2 regions of the Streptomyces sp. TG1A-8 genome follow, and region 2 is predicted to be linked to the other one. Evidence: riboswitches for the same ligand, from Rfam matches in the RefSeq annotation. Region 2 holds a riboswitch; the other holds the start of a gene.
The links. Region 2 has a riboswitch for cyclic di-AMP ahead of QQY24_RS17005 (M23 family metallopeptidase). Riboswitches for the same ligand answer to the same signal wherever they lie in the genome.
Positions count from the first base shown of each region.

Region 1 (6,616 bases), 2.7 Mb from region 2:
GGCGATCCCGAACTACTCGCTGTTCGGCTGGCAGCGCCCCTGCTACCTGATGAGCGACGGGTACGTGCCGACCTACCGCGAGCTCATCGAGAAGACCGACTGGGACAGCTACGGCCGCGGCAAGGACCCGCGCTGCGCCAACTGCATGGCGCACTGCGGCTACGAGCCCACCGCCGTCCTCGCCACCATGGGTTCCCTGAAGGAGTCGCTGCGGGCCATGCGCGAGACCGTGTCCGGAAACCGCGGGTGACCCCGTGCCGGCCGTCCGCCCGGTCCGGTCCGGGGCGCCGGCCCGGCCGGTCGCCGCGCGGCGCGCGCCGCGGCCGGTCCGCACCGGGCCGGCGGCGGCCGGGTGCGGGGGCGGGGGTCCGGTGCCGGCCCGGCCGGCGACCGCGCGACCCGAAGGAGCTGCCCGGGGCGGGACTCGGCGAGCTGTTCGACGGAACGGGTGACTTCCTGGTGCACGAGGTGTCGGGGGCCGGTGGTCGCCCCGGGCCCGGCCCGGGCGTGCCGGAACCGGCCGCCGCGCTCCACCCGGAGGAGCCGGTGGGCCCGGGCATCCCGGCCGTCGGCCGGATCGGCGGCACGGACGTCCTGCGCCGTGCCGGGCGCCCCGAGGCGCTGCCGGTCGCGGTCGGCGTGACGGCGCCGGTGTGCCTGCGCGCCGCCGGGCTGCTGCGGGCGCGGGGCACCGGCTGCACGGTGGACCCCCGCCGGGTCGAGCCCGTCGGCCCCGTGCTGCCGGCGCCGGCCGCCGGACACCGTCCGGTGGCCGTCGTGGAGGACGACAGCAGTGCCGCGGGCGTGGGTCCGGCGGTGGCGCTGGCCCCCGCGGGCGCCGACGTGGACGTGCCGGTGCGGCGGTTCGGCGTCCCCGGGCAGTTCCTGGCGCCCGCCGAGTGCAGCGAGGTGCCCGCCGACACAGGCCTCACGCCCGTCGGGACCGCCGGGCGGATCAGCGCGAGCCCGGCCGCCGGGGACAGCGGCGGACCGGGCGGGGAGAAACAGGAGACCACTGGATGACCACGGAGTTCGACCTCGGCGCACTCCTCGCCGAGCGCGGAGCCGAGCGCTACGAGCTGCACACGAAGTACCTCAACCCGCAGCTCCCGCGCATGCTGCACACCATCGGCTTCGACAAGGTGTACGAACGGGCCGAGGGCGCCCACTTCTTCGACGCCGACGGCAACGACTACCTCGACATGCTCGCCGGGTTCGGCGTCATGGGCCTGGGCCGCCACCACCCGGTCGTCCGCAGGGCACTGCACGACGTCCTGGACGCGGACCTCGCCGACCTGACCCGCTTCGACTGCCAGCCGCTGCCCGGTCTGCTCGCGGAACGCCTGCTCACCCACAGCCCGCACCTGGACCGGGTGTTCTTCGGCAACAGCGGCACGGAGGCCGTCGAGACGGCCCTGAAGTTCGCCCGGTACGCCACCGGGCGGCCCAGGATCCTGTACTGCGAGCACGCCTTCCACGGCCTGACCACCGGCGCGCTGTCGGTCAACGGCGAGACCGGCTTCCGCGACGGCTTCGCCCCGCTGCTGCCCGACACCGCCGTCCCCCTCGGCGATCTCGACGCCCTCGCGCGGGAGCTGGGGAAGGGCGACGTGGCCGCCCTGATCGTCGAACCGATCCAGGGCAAGGGCGTGCACGAGGCCCCGCCCGGCTACCTGCGCGCCGCCCAGGAACTGCTGCACCGGCACAAGGCGCTGCTCATCGCCGACGAGGTGCAGACCGGCCTCGGCCGCACCGGCGACTTCTACGCCTACCAGCGCGAGGACGGGGTCGAACCGGACCTGGTGTGCGTGGCCAAGGCGCTGTCCGGCGGCTACGTCCCGGTCGGCGCCACCCTCGGCAGGGACTGGATCTTCAAGAAGGTCTACTCGTCCATGGACCGCGTCCTCGTCCACTCGGCGAGCTTCGGGGCCAACGCGCAGGCGATGGCCGCGGGGCTCGCCGTGCTGTCGGTCATGGAGAACGAGCAGATCGTCGCCGGGGTGCGCGCCACCGGCGAGCTGCTGAAGTCCCGGCTGACCGCGCTGATCGACGAGTACGAGCTGCTCGCCGACGTCCGCGGCCGGGGCCTGATGATCGGCATCGAGTTCGGCCGGCCCTCCTCGCTGAAACTGCGCAGCCGCTGGACGATGCTCCAGGCCGCCCGCAAGGGCCTGTTCGCGCAGATGGTCGTCGTCCCGCTGCTGCAGCGGCACCGGATCCTCACCCAGGTCTCCGGCGACCACCTGGAGGTGATCAAGCTGATCCCGCCGCTGGTCCTCGACGAGGCCGACGTGGACCGGTTCCTCGGTGCCTTCACCGCCGTGATGGACGACGCCCACAGTGGCGGCGGCCTGATGTGGGACTTCGGCAGGACCCTGATCAAGCAGGCGGTGGCCAACCGCTGACGGCGCGGCGGCCCCGCCGCTCCCGGCCGCGGTTTTTGCCTGAGAGGCAAGTAATTTGCCGCACGGGCAAGGCTGCGGCTGAATGGGGGCATGAACGCCTCACACGCCGAACCGCCGGCGGGCCGGGGGGACGAGCTGCCCGCCGTCGCGCCGCAGCTGCGCGCCCTGCGCCGGCGGGCCGGCCTGACCCTGGAGGCCGCGGCACGCTCCGCCGGGCTGTCCCCGGCCCACCTGTCCCGGCTGGAGACCGGGCGGCGCCAGCCCTCGCTGCCGACGCTGCTCGCGCTCGCCCGCACCTACGGTACGACCGTCTCGGAACTGCTCGGCGAGAGCACCGCCGACCGCGACGCCGTCGTGCGCGCCGCCGACATGGAACCGACGCGCGCCGGCGGCTGGACGTACTTCCAGGCCGGGGCACCCGGACGCGGCATGCAGGCGTTGCGCGTCCGGGTGCCGTACGGCGCCCAGGGCGACATCGTGCGGGTCCACCCCGGCGAGGAGTGGCTCCACGTCCTCCAGGGGCGGCTCAGGCTGCGCCTCGGGGACGGCGCGCACCTGCTCGCGCCCGGTGACGGCGCGCACTTCGACTCGCTCACCCCGCACCGCCTCGCCGCCGAGGGCCACGACGGTGTCGAACTGTTGTTCGTCCACACCTTGCTGCAGAGTCCCACGGCCACCCTGTGCCTGGGCCCGTTGACGGGGGAACACCCATGAGCAACATGGAGGAGAAGTTCCCCCGCTCGCTCTGGATCCGGCTGATCGTCTACATCGCCCTCGGGCACGTGCTGGCCGCGTTCCTCTACCTGCTGTTCGCCCTGGGGGCCAAGGGCTGAGCGCGCTCAGTCCAGCAGGCGCTCGCGCAGCCGCTCCCGGGTCCGCGGGTCGAGCCCGAGACCCTGCTCGAAGTAGGCGTCGATTCCGCCCCACGTCTCCTCGATGCTCTCGAAGGCCGCCGACAGGTACTCGGCGCGTGCGTCGAAGAGCGGGCTGAGCAGGTCCATCACCTCGGGCGTGTACGCGGTCTCCGCGCTGCCGCTGCGCCGGACCCGGTAGCGCCGGTGCCTGGCGTTGGACTCCAGGTAGTCGGCGACGACCGCCTCCCGCTCCACGCCCACGGCGAGGAGCGTCACGGCTATGGAGATGCCCGCGCGGTCCTTGCCGGCCGCGCAGTGCATCAGCGCCGGCACGCTGTCCTCGGCGAGGGCGTGCAGCACCCGGGAGTGCTCGGCGGTGCGCTCCTTGACGATCGTGCGGTACGAGGCGACCATCCGGGCCGCCCCCTTGCCGTCCGCGAGGATGCCGCGCAGCTGGTCGAGGTCGCCGTCGCGGACCATCTTCCAGAACTCGGCGCCGTCCGCGGGGTCGCTCAGCGGCAGGTTCACGTTGCGCACGCCGGGCAGCACGACGTCCGGACCCTCCAGCCTCTGGTCGGCCGCGTTGCGGAAGTCGAAGATCGTGTGCAGGCCCAGGGAGGCGAGGAAGGCCGCGTCCTCCTCCGTCGCGTGCGCGAGGTGACCGCTGCGGAACAGCACTCCGTGGCGCACCCGCCGTCCGTCCACGGTCGGCAGTCCGCCCACGTCACGGAAGTTGCGCACTCCGGCCAGCTCGGGCTCGGTCGACGGGACCTGCTGCGTCACGGGGGCTCCTCCCGGTAGGCCCCGCCGGTGCGGCTCGCCGGCGGGCGTTCAGCCGACGATACGACATCGCCTTCCCCGTGCCACGAGCCGTCGCACCCGTTCCGCCGCGCCCCGTACGACGGCCCGGGCCCGGGGCTCCCCGCCCGCCGCACACCCGGCACCCTGCCCGAAACGACACTTTCGCAACGACTCGGTCCGTAATGGGAGGCGGGGGGAGGGTGCCGCGTGAGGAGCGTCATAGTCGTGACCGTGCGTTGCGCACGCCGCTCGGGCAAATCCCTTTTCCCGCCGGGGGATTGCCGATCGGGAAAGGACGGGACCGCACGGAGGGTGAGCGCGTCCCCGGGATGTCGATCACCCGGAACGGAGAATCCCGGGAAAGGCCGCTTGTTTCCGCGCGTCCCGTTCGCTTACGTTCGCCACCCGTCCGGACGGAACGCCGAATCCTGCCGCCGCCCGGACTCCCCACACGTCACCCGTCCACGGCAGGAGCGGGGGACCCACCAGGTACCACTGCCTGTCCGGTCTCCGCGACAGGCTAGGGGTGCAGCCGCGCACCGCGCGGCCGGGCAGCTCCAGCCCGAACCCGACAGCTCACCCCGCAGGCGCCGGAGAGGAATGCACCATGCCCGCGAAGGGTAAGCACCGACGCCCCAAGACCCAGCGTCTCACCCGCTCCATCGCCGTCGCCGGCACCGGCGGCGCCGCTCTGGCCCTGCCGCTCCTCGGGACCACCGGAGCCCACGCCGCCACCCCGCCGTCCGCGCCCGGCAAGGCCGCCGGGTCCCCCGCCGCCGGGAAGCAGGCGCTGTCCCAGCAGCGGACCGCCGCGCGGACCGCCTCCGAAGTGCGCACCTACACGGTGAGGGCCGGCGACTGCCTGGCGGGGATCGCCGACGAGCAGCACGTGGGCGGCGGCTGGCACCGGCTCTACGACGACAACCGGCAGGCCGTCGGCGGCGACCCGTCGCTGATCCACCCCGGCCTGAAGCTCACGCTCGGCGGGAAGGCCGCGGCGGCGCGCACCGGGGCCCCGGCCGCGCAGGGCACCCCGTCGCCGGCGGACGACCGGGCGGAGGAGGAGGGGACGACCCGGGCGGCCCCGGCGGCGAAGACCCCCGCGTCCGCCCCGGCCGCGTCCGCCCCGGCCGCGTCCGCCCCCGCCACGTCCACCGGCTACACCCTCCCGGTCACCGGAGCCGTCCTCGGCACCGGCTACCACGTGGCCGGCAGCATGTGGTCCAGCGGTTACCACACCGGCGTCGACTTCGTCGTCCCGACCGGCACCCCCGTCAAGGCCGTCGCCGCCGGCACGGTCGTGTCCGCCGGCTGGGGCGGCGCCTACGGCAACCAGGTCGTCATCAAGCTGAACGACGGCCACTACGCCCAGTACGCCCACCTGTCCCAGCTCTCCGTCTCGGCCGGACAGACCGTGGCCGAGGGCGCGCAGCTCGGCCTGTCCGGGGCGACCGGCAACGTGACCGGCCCGCACCTGCACTTCGAGATCCGCACGACGCCGGACTACGGTTCGGACGTCGACCCCGTCGGCTACCTCCGCCTGCACGGGGTCACCGTGGGCTGAGGCGCCGGTCCGCCGCCCTGCCCGCACCACCTTGCCCGACACGCCGCCGAAGGCCGGCCCGCGCTCCCGCGGGCCGGCCTTCGGCGTATCTGTGCGACTGCGTCGCGCGGTGGCGTCGCGCGGTGCCGCCCCACGGTGCTCCGGGCGGCGGTCGCACAGTCAACACCTGCGGGGACACGGCTATTCCGCAGTTGGTGAAGTCTTTGGCAGTGGCTCATCTCACCGTTCGTCAATCCCCGCTTACGGTCGCGTAGGTCACATCCGAAGGTGAATCATGACCCGACGTGGCAGACGATTCGAAGAATGACAACAGATCAGTGATCGGGTCGTACGTGGCGGTGGGGGACAGCTTCACCGAGGGCGTGGGCGATCCCGGCCCGGACGGGGCGTTCGTGGGGTGGGCCGACCGGTTCGCGGTCCTGTTGGCGGACCGGCGGCCGGAGGGCGACTTCGAGTACGCCAATCTCGCGGTCCGCGGGAAGCTGCTCGACCAGATCGTGGCGGACCAGGTCCCCCAGGCCGTCGAACTCGCCCCGGACCTCGTCTCCTTCTGCGCGGGCGGCAACGACATCATCCGGCCCGGCACCGACCCGGACGAGGTGGCCGAGCGCTTCGAACGGGCGGTGGCCCGGCTGGCCGCGGCCGCCGGCACGGTGATGGTGACCACCGGCTTCGACACCCGCGGCGTCCCCGTGCTCAAGCACCTGCGCGGCAAGATCGCCACCTACAACGGGCACGTCCGCGCCATCGCCGACCGGTACGGCTGCCCCGTGCTCGACCTGTGGTCCCTGAGGTCCGTGCAGGACCGCCGGGCCTGGGACAACGACCGGCTCCACCTCTCGCCCGAGGGCCACACGCGGGTCGCGCTGCGCGCGGGCCAGGTCCTCGGGCTGGAGATCCCGGCCGACCCGGAGCAGCCCTGGCCGCCGCTGCCGCCCCGGGGCACGCTGGAGATCCGCCGCGACGACGTGCAGTGGGCCCGCGAGTACCTG
Region 1 is NZ_JASTLB010000001.1:1,185,808-1,192,423, reverse strand. Features, by position in the region: gene hpnH (adenosyl-hopene transferase HpnH) at 1-250, shown strand, start outside; partial or broken gene QQY24_RS04795 (transketolase C-terminal domain-containing protein) at 535-1,023, shown strand; gene QQY24_RS04790 (aspartate aminotransferase family protein) at 1,020-2,405, shown strand; gene QQY24_RS04785 (helix-turn-helix domain-containing protein) at 2,496-3,119, shown strand; gene QQY24_RS04780 (DUF6126 family protein) at 3,116-3,238, shown strand; gene QQY24_RS04775 (tyrosine-protein phosphatase) at 3,245-4,042, opposite strand; cyclic di-AMP (ydaO/yuaA leader) riboswitch at 4,503-4,663, shown strand; gene QQY24_RS04770 (LysM peptidoglycan-binding domain-containing M23 family metallopeptidase) at 4,668-5,624, shown strand; gene QQY24_RS04765 (SGNH/GDSL hydrolase family protein) at 5,942-6,616, shown strand, end outside.
Region 1: another riboswitch for cyclic di-AMP. It lies ahead of QQY24_RS04770 (LysM peptidoglycan-binding domain-containing M23 family metallopeptidase); the one in region 2 lies ahead of QQY24_RS17005 (M23 family metallopeptidase).

Region 2 (6,616 bases):
GTCCCCGCACGCCCCCGGTGTGTCCGTCCGGCACGGCCGGGACAGGGGGGAACCGCGGTTCCCGGACGGGCCCAGGGCCGATCCGGCCGGGTCGCACTTCGAGCGGCGGATCCGGAGCTTCCAGCCGCGGCGCAGCCGGGTGACGGCCGGGCAGGCCGAGGCGCTGCAGCGGCTGTGGCCCCTGTGGGGGCTGGACATCGACGGGCAGCGGGTCATCGACCTCGCGGAGCTGTTCGGCAACGACGGGCCCGTCGTCCTGGAGATCGGCTTCGGGATGGGCGAGGCCACCGCGCAGATGGCCGCAGAGGACCCCGGCACCAACATCCTGGCCGTGGACGTGCACACCCCCGGCCAGGGGAACCTGCTGAACCTCGCCCACCGCGACGGGCTGTCCAACATCCGCGTGGGCAACGGCGACGCGATCATCCTGCTCAGGGAGATGCTCGCCCCCGGCTCCCTCGACGGCCTGCGCGTCTACTTCCCCGACCCCTGGCCCAAGAAGCGGCACCACAAGCGGCGGTTGATCCAGCCCGAGTTCCTCACCCTGGCCGCCACCCGGCTGAAGCCCGGCGCGATCGTGCACTGCGCGACCGACTGGGAGCCGTACGCCGAGCAGATGCTGGACGTGCTGACCGCGCACCCGGACTTCGAGAACACCCGGGCCGACGGCGGATTCGCGCCGCGCCCCGCCTTCCGGCCGCTGACCCGCTTCGAGGGGCAGGGACTGGACAAGGGACACGTCGTCAACGACCTGCTCTTCCGGCGCGTACCGCACCGCGACCGGTAGCGGCCGACAACGGCCGCCCCCCCTCGTCCGGTCACCGTTAGGGTCGGTGCCGTGGCCACCAGTCCTCCGTACCCGACGTACCCGACGTACCCGACGTACCCGACGTACCCGCCCGGCTCCGGTGGCGGAGCACTGCGACACCCGCACTGGTGGCAGCGCCCCTGGGCGCGCTACGGCGCCCTGATCACGCTGCTGGCGCTGTCCGGGCTGGTGATCCTGGCGCTGGTGCGCCGGCAGACCGGCACCGAGGGCTTCCTCGTCGGCCTCGGCCTGGCCGTGCTGCCCGTGCCGTGGCTGCTGGCCGCCTTCCGGTGGCTGGACCGGGTCGAGCCGGGCCCCTGGCGCAACCTGGTCTTCGCGTTCGCCTGGGGCGCCTGCGCGGCGGCGCTGGTGGCCATCGTCGCCAACAGCTTCGCCACCCGGTGGATAGCCACCGCGACCGCCGACCCGGCCGGCGCCGACACCCTCGGCGCGACCGTCATAGCGCCCGTCGTGGAGGAGTCCGCCAAGGCCGCCGCCGTGCTGCTGGTCTTCCTCTTCCGCAGGCGGGACTTCACCGGCATCGTGGACGGCGTGGTGATAGCCGGGGTCACCGCCACCGGGTTCGCGTTCACCGAGAACATCCTCTACCTGGGCACGGCCTTCGGCACCGACCAGCTCACCGGCGACCGCGGCATCGCCTCCGTCACCGCCGCCACCTTCTTCGTGCGCATCGTGATGTCCCCGTTTGCGCACCCGCTGTTCACCGTGCTCACCGGCATCGGCTTCGGCGTCGCCGCGCAGTCCGCAGAGCGGCAGCACGCCCGGCGCGCCCTGGTCCCGCTCGGCGGGCTGCTGCTCGCGATGGGCACGCACGCCCTCTGGAACGGCTCCTCGGCCCTGGGCCGGTTCGGGTTCTTCGCCGTCTACGCCGCCTTCATGGTGCCCGCGTTCGGCTTGCTGACCTGGCTGGCCGTCTGGACCCGGCAGCGGGAACTGCGGACCGTGCGGGAGGAGCTGCCGGCGTACGCGCACGCCGGGTGGCTGGGGCCGGCCGAACCGTTCGCCCTGGGGTCGATGCGGGCGCGCCGGATGGCCCGGGAGTACGCCGGGCACCACTTCGGGGGCCGGCCGGCGGCGCGCGACGTGGCGCGGTACGAGGCGTGCGCCACCTCGCTGGCGTTCCTGCGGCACCGGGCGCGAAAGGGGCGGGCCGGCGGCGACTTCGCCGTACGGGAGCGGGAACTGCTGGCGGAACTGTGGGGGCGGAGGGCGGCGGCCCGGCCGTCGCTGGAGTACGCGGCCCGGGCCTCCGCCCCGGTGCCCCCGCCCACGGCGTACTGGACGCCGTACGGGTACCCGGCGGTGCCGTACGGGTACCCGGCGGTGCCGTACGGGCACCCCGCCTACAACCCGTACAAGTCCTAGCGGGCCGGGGGCGGGAAGGGCTACGCCGACGCCTCGGTCAGCCTGCGCAGGTCCTCCTCCGGCAGGGTCAGGCCGGTCATGCCCAGCAGGGCGGGGAGCTGGTCGACCGTCCGGGCCGAGGCGATGGGGGCCGCGACCGTGGGCTGGGCCGCGAGCCAGGCGAGGGCGACCGCGGCCACCGGGGCCCCGTGGGCGGTGGCGATCTCGTCCAGGGCCGTGAGGACGTTCCGGCCGCGCTCGGAGCCGAGGTACTGGGCGGCCCGGCCGGCACGGGCGCTGTCGACCGTGGCGCCGGGGCGGTACTTGCCGGTGAGGAAGCCGGACGCGAGGGCGAAGTACGGAACCGAGGCGAGGCCCTCCCGGGCCGCGAGGTCCCGCAGGGGGCCCTCGTAGGTGTCGCGGGAGACCAGGTTGTAGTGGGGCTGGAGGGCGACGTAGCGGGCGAGGCCCTCGCGGTCGGAGAGGTCGAGGGAGGCCCGCAGGCGCTCGGGGCTGATGTTGGAGGCGGCGATGTGCCGGACCTTGCCCGCCCGCACCAGCTCGTCGAGGGCGCCGATGATCTCCTCGACCGGCACCTCGGGCTGGTCGAAGTGGGTGTAGTAGAGGTCGATGTAGTCGGTGTCCAGGCGGCGCAGGGAGGCGTCGGCGGCGGCCTTGATGTTCGCGGCGGACAGGCCCCGGTACCGGGGGTGCTGGCTGACCTTGGTCGCGATGACGACGTCGGAGCGGTTGCCGCGGGCCCTGACCCACCTGCCGATGATGGTCTCGGACTCGCCGCCCCGGTTGCCCTCGATCCACGCCGAATAGGAGTCGGCGGTGTCGACGAAGTTGCCGCCGGCGGCCGCGTAGGCGTCGAGGACGGCGAAGGAGGTCTCCTCGTCGGCGGTCCAGCCGAAGACGTTGCCGCCGAGGGCGAGCGGGAAGACCTCGAGGTCGGAGGAGCCGAGTTTGCGCAGAGGAACAGTCATGCCTCTGTTCAACGATCGTCCGCCGGCCGCGCATTCCGGTCCCGGCGCGAACGGTGTGCGGACGCGACCGGCGGCCCTGACGACGGGGGTGCCGTCGGGACCGCCGGGGGCCCGCGGGTGCACCCGGGGAAGGGCCCGCCCGCTCCTCAGGGCTCACGGGCCCGCCGGACGGGGCTCGTCAGGGGGTGAGGCCCTTGCCGCGCAGCCACGCCATCGGGTCGATGCCGGTGGCCTGGCCACCGGGGTGGACCTCCAGGTGCAGGTGCGGGCCGGTGACGTTGCCGGTGGCGCCGACGCGGCCGATGACGTCACCGGTGCCGACCTTCTGGCCGACGGAGACGCTGATCGAGGACTGGTGGCAGAACCACAGCTCCGTGCCGTCGTCCAGGGTCAGGATGGTCCGGTAACCGTAGGAGCCGGCCCAGCCGGCCTCGGTGACGGTGCCGCCGTGGACGGCCTTGATGAGCGTGCCGGTGGGGGCGGCGAAGTCGAGGCCGGTGTGGTAGCCGGAGGACCACATCGAGCCGGCCTGGCCGAAGGTCGAGGTGATCGTGTACGACGAGGTGGGCAGCGTGTACCGCTTGGCCAGCTCGGCCAGGCGCGCCTGCTCGGCCTTCTTCTCGGCGGCGGCCTCCGCCTTCTCCTTGGCCGCGGCGGCCTGGGAGGCGGCTTCCTTCTCCGCCTCGGCGGCCGCGTCCGCGGTCTGCTTCTGGACGGCGGCGACGGCGGCCGCGGTGGCCTTGTCGTTCGCCGCGCTCTGCTGCCGCTCGGCCTGGGCCATGATCCGGTTGCGCAGGGCCTCCCCCGCGTCGGAGGTGCCCTGGCCGTCGGCGGCGGAGGCGGTGCCGACGCCGCCGAGCGTGTCCGCGGCGGGCGCGTCGGAGGAGTCGTCGCCGAACAGGGAGCCGACCGAGGGCAGGTCCGGCAGGGAGATGGACACCGGCGGCTTGCCGGTGCTGGCGCTGGCCATGCCGCCGGCGCCGACGGCGGCGATCACGCCGACGCCGAGGACGGTGGAGCTGCGGGCGAGTCCGCCGCCGCGCTGCTTGGCCACGCGGTGCCGGCCGCGTACCGGGCGGACGGAGTCCTCGGTGGGGTTCCACTCCTCCCACGGCCCCTCGTCGGCGCGGTACTCGCCGTGGCCGAAGGCCGCGGACTCGTGCGGAGCCGGCGGGTACGGGGTTTGGGGGGCAGGCCGGTTGGACGCCACGCGGGCGTGCTCCTTTCCTTCCTCCGCCTACCGGGTTAGCTGACGGGTTCGGAGCAGGAAGGTCTCCTACGCGCGTATACCTGTCGTGGACTCGACGAGTTCACGACGGCATCCGCGTGATTCACCCCAAGGTGGTGGTTCCCCGGTTCCCTCGCGGGATTCGGCGCGTGCGCGCGGAGCCGTCTCTTGTGACGGCTGGGACGACCGCGCTGCGTTATCGAACGTTAATAGACCCTGCCGCCAGATTCCAAGCCGTTCGGCCCACTCGTTGACGTTTCCGGGGTGGACGTACGCGCCAGGAAGGGAGGAAGGCGGGCGAGTCGACCACCGTTCAGGAGTCCCGGCGGTTTTGACGGTTACTCAGATGTGATGCGCACGGCTGCCGAACGGTCACAGGGCGTGACGATCCTCCGTGCGGCCGTGCGGCCGTGGCCGTCGTACGGCCGGGCGCCGTGCGGTCAGGGCCGTCGTACGGCGAGGAGCGCCATGTCGTCCGTCATGCCGCCCGCGGAGTGCCGGCGCACCTCGGCGGCGAGCCGGCCGAGGAGGGCGCCCGGGTCGGGGAAGACGCGGCCCGCGAGCCGCAGCTCGGGGTCGTAGAACCGGCCGCGGGCGTCCCGCGCCTCGGACAGGCCGTCGGTGTACAGCAGCAGGGTGGCGCCGCGCGGGAAGCCGGCCTCCACCGCACGGTCGGGCCACCGGCCCAGGTCGCCCATGCCGAGCGGCAGCGCGGGCTCGGGCACGGTCAGGCTGCGCAGGGTGCCGTCGGCGTGCAGCAGCAGGGGCGGCGGGTGGCCGCGGCTCACGATGCGGACGCTCGCCCCGCCGTGCGGGAGTTCGGCGAGGACGGCGGTGGTGAAGCCCTCGAAGGCGTCGGTCCCCTGCCGTCGGGCGCCCTCTCGGGCCAGCGCCCGCTCCAGCCGTTCGGCCACCGCCGCCAGCGAGGGCTCCTGCTCGGCGGCCTCCCGGAAGGCCCCGATCACCACGGCGACGACCGCGACCGCGCCCATGCCCTTGCCGCGCACGTCACCGACGATGAGCCGCACGCCGTGCGGGCTGTCCTGGACCGCGTACAGGTCGCCGCCGATGGAGGCGTCCGCCTGCGCCGCCTCGTAGCGGGCCGCGACGTCGAAGCCGCCGATCCGGGCCGCGGGTTCGGGCAGTACGGCCCGCTGGGCGGCCTCGGCGATCTCGCGGGCGGAGGCGAGCCGGCGGTCGCCCCGGCGCACGACGCGGTTGATGGCGGCGGCCAGCACGGCGACCGTGGCCACGGTGACGACCCCGGTGGCCGCGCCGGCGTCCGCGCGCGGGCCGGCGTGGGCGTGCACGGCGGCGGTGATGGCCAGGGCGGCCAGGCCCGTGAGGACCGTGGCGCGCAGGGAGGACAGCGGCGCGGCGACCAGGGGGGCGGCCGTGAGGGAGGGGACCGCGACGAAGCCGCGCGGGACGAGGAGGGCGGACAGGATCCCGCCGGCGATCAGCAGCGCGGGCAGGGCGCGGGCCAGGGCGCGCGGGGACGGGCGGCGGCGGCGGGGAGGACGGCCGGTGTCCGGCGGGACGGGCGAGGGCCCGGCGTGCGGACCGGGACCGGGGTCGCCGGGCAGCCCGTCACCGGCCCTGGCGTACCGGCTCTCGTCCACCTCACCAGGGCGCACCGCTCGTCTCCCGTGTCCTCGACGTGGCTCCAGCGTGGCGGGGGCGGGGAGGGCGGGCGAGCGCTGTGGGCCGAGTGGACGACCGACTGTGACGCACGCCACTCCTCACCCTCCCGGCGGGCCGGGAGCGCGCGGGAAGGGGGTCCGCACGGGGAACAGCACAAACACTCAGGGCCGGGATCCATGTACTGGATCCCGGCCCTGAGCCTTCAGTAGCGGGGACAGGATTTGAACCTGCGACCTCTGGGTTATGAGCCCAGCGAGCTACCGAGCTGCTCCACCCCGCGTCGTTGTGTCTCAAGCATACGCCATCCGCGGGGGTGGTCGCACACGGCTTCCCCGGGAGCGCCTCCCGGGTGCCCGGTCAGCCCAGCAGGTGGGCGTTGGGCGCCTTGGCCGGTGCCTCGTACTCGGGCAGCAGGACGACCCGCGCGCCCGCGTCCGCCAGGACCCCGGCCCCGTCGGCCGCCGTCACGAAGGTGTCCGGCTCCCGCCAGGCCGTGACCACCCGGCGCACGCCCGCGCGCAGGATCAGCTCGGCGCAGGGCGCGGGCCGGGAGGCGCGGCGGGAGCAGGGCTCCAGACTGCT
Region 2 is NZ_JASTLB010000001.1:3,896,343-3,902,958, reverse strand. Features, by position in the region: gene trmB (tRNA (guanosine(46)-N7)-methyltransferase TrmB) at 1-787, shown strand, start outside; gene QQY24_RS17015 (PrsW family intramembrane metalloprotease) at 839-2,194, shown strand; gene QQY24_RS17010 (aldo/keto reductase) at 2,215-3,162, opposite strand; gene QQY24_RS17005 (M23 family metallopeptidase) at 3,341-4,372, opposite strand; cyclic di-AMP (ydaO/yuaA leader) riboswitch at 4,380-4,548, opposite strand; gene QQY24_RS17000 (PP2C family protein-serine/threonine phosphatase) at 4,831-6,027, opposite strand; tRNA gene QQY24_RS16995 (tRNA-Met) at 6,241-6,314, opposite strand; gene QQY24_RS16990 (dihydrofolate reductase family protein) at 6,392-6,616, opposite strand, start outside.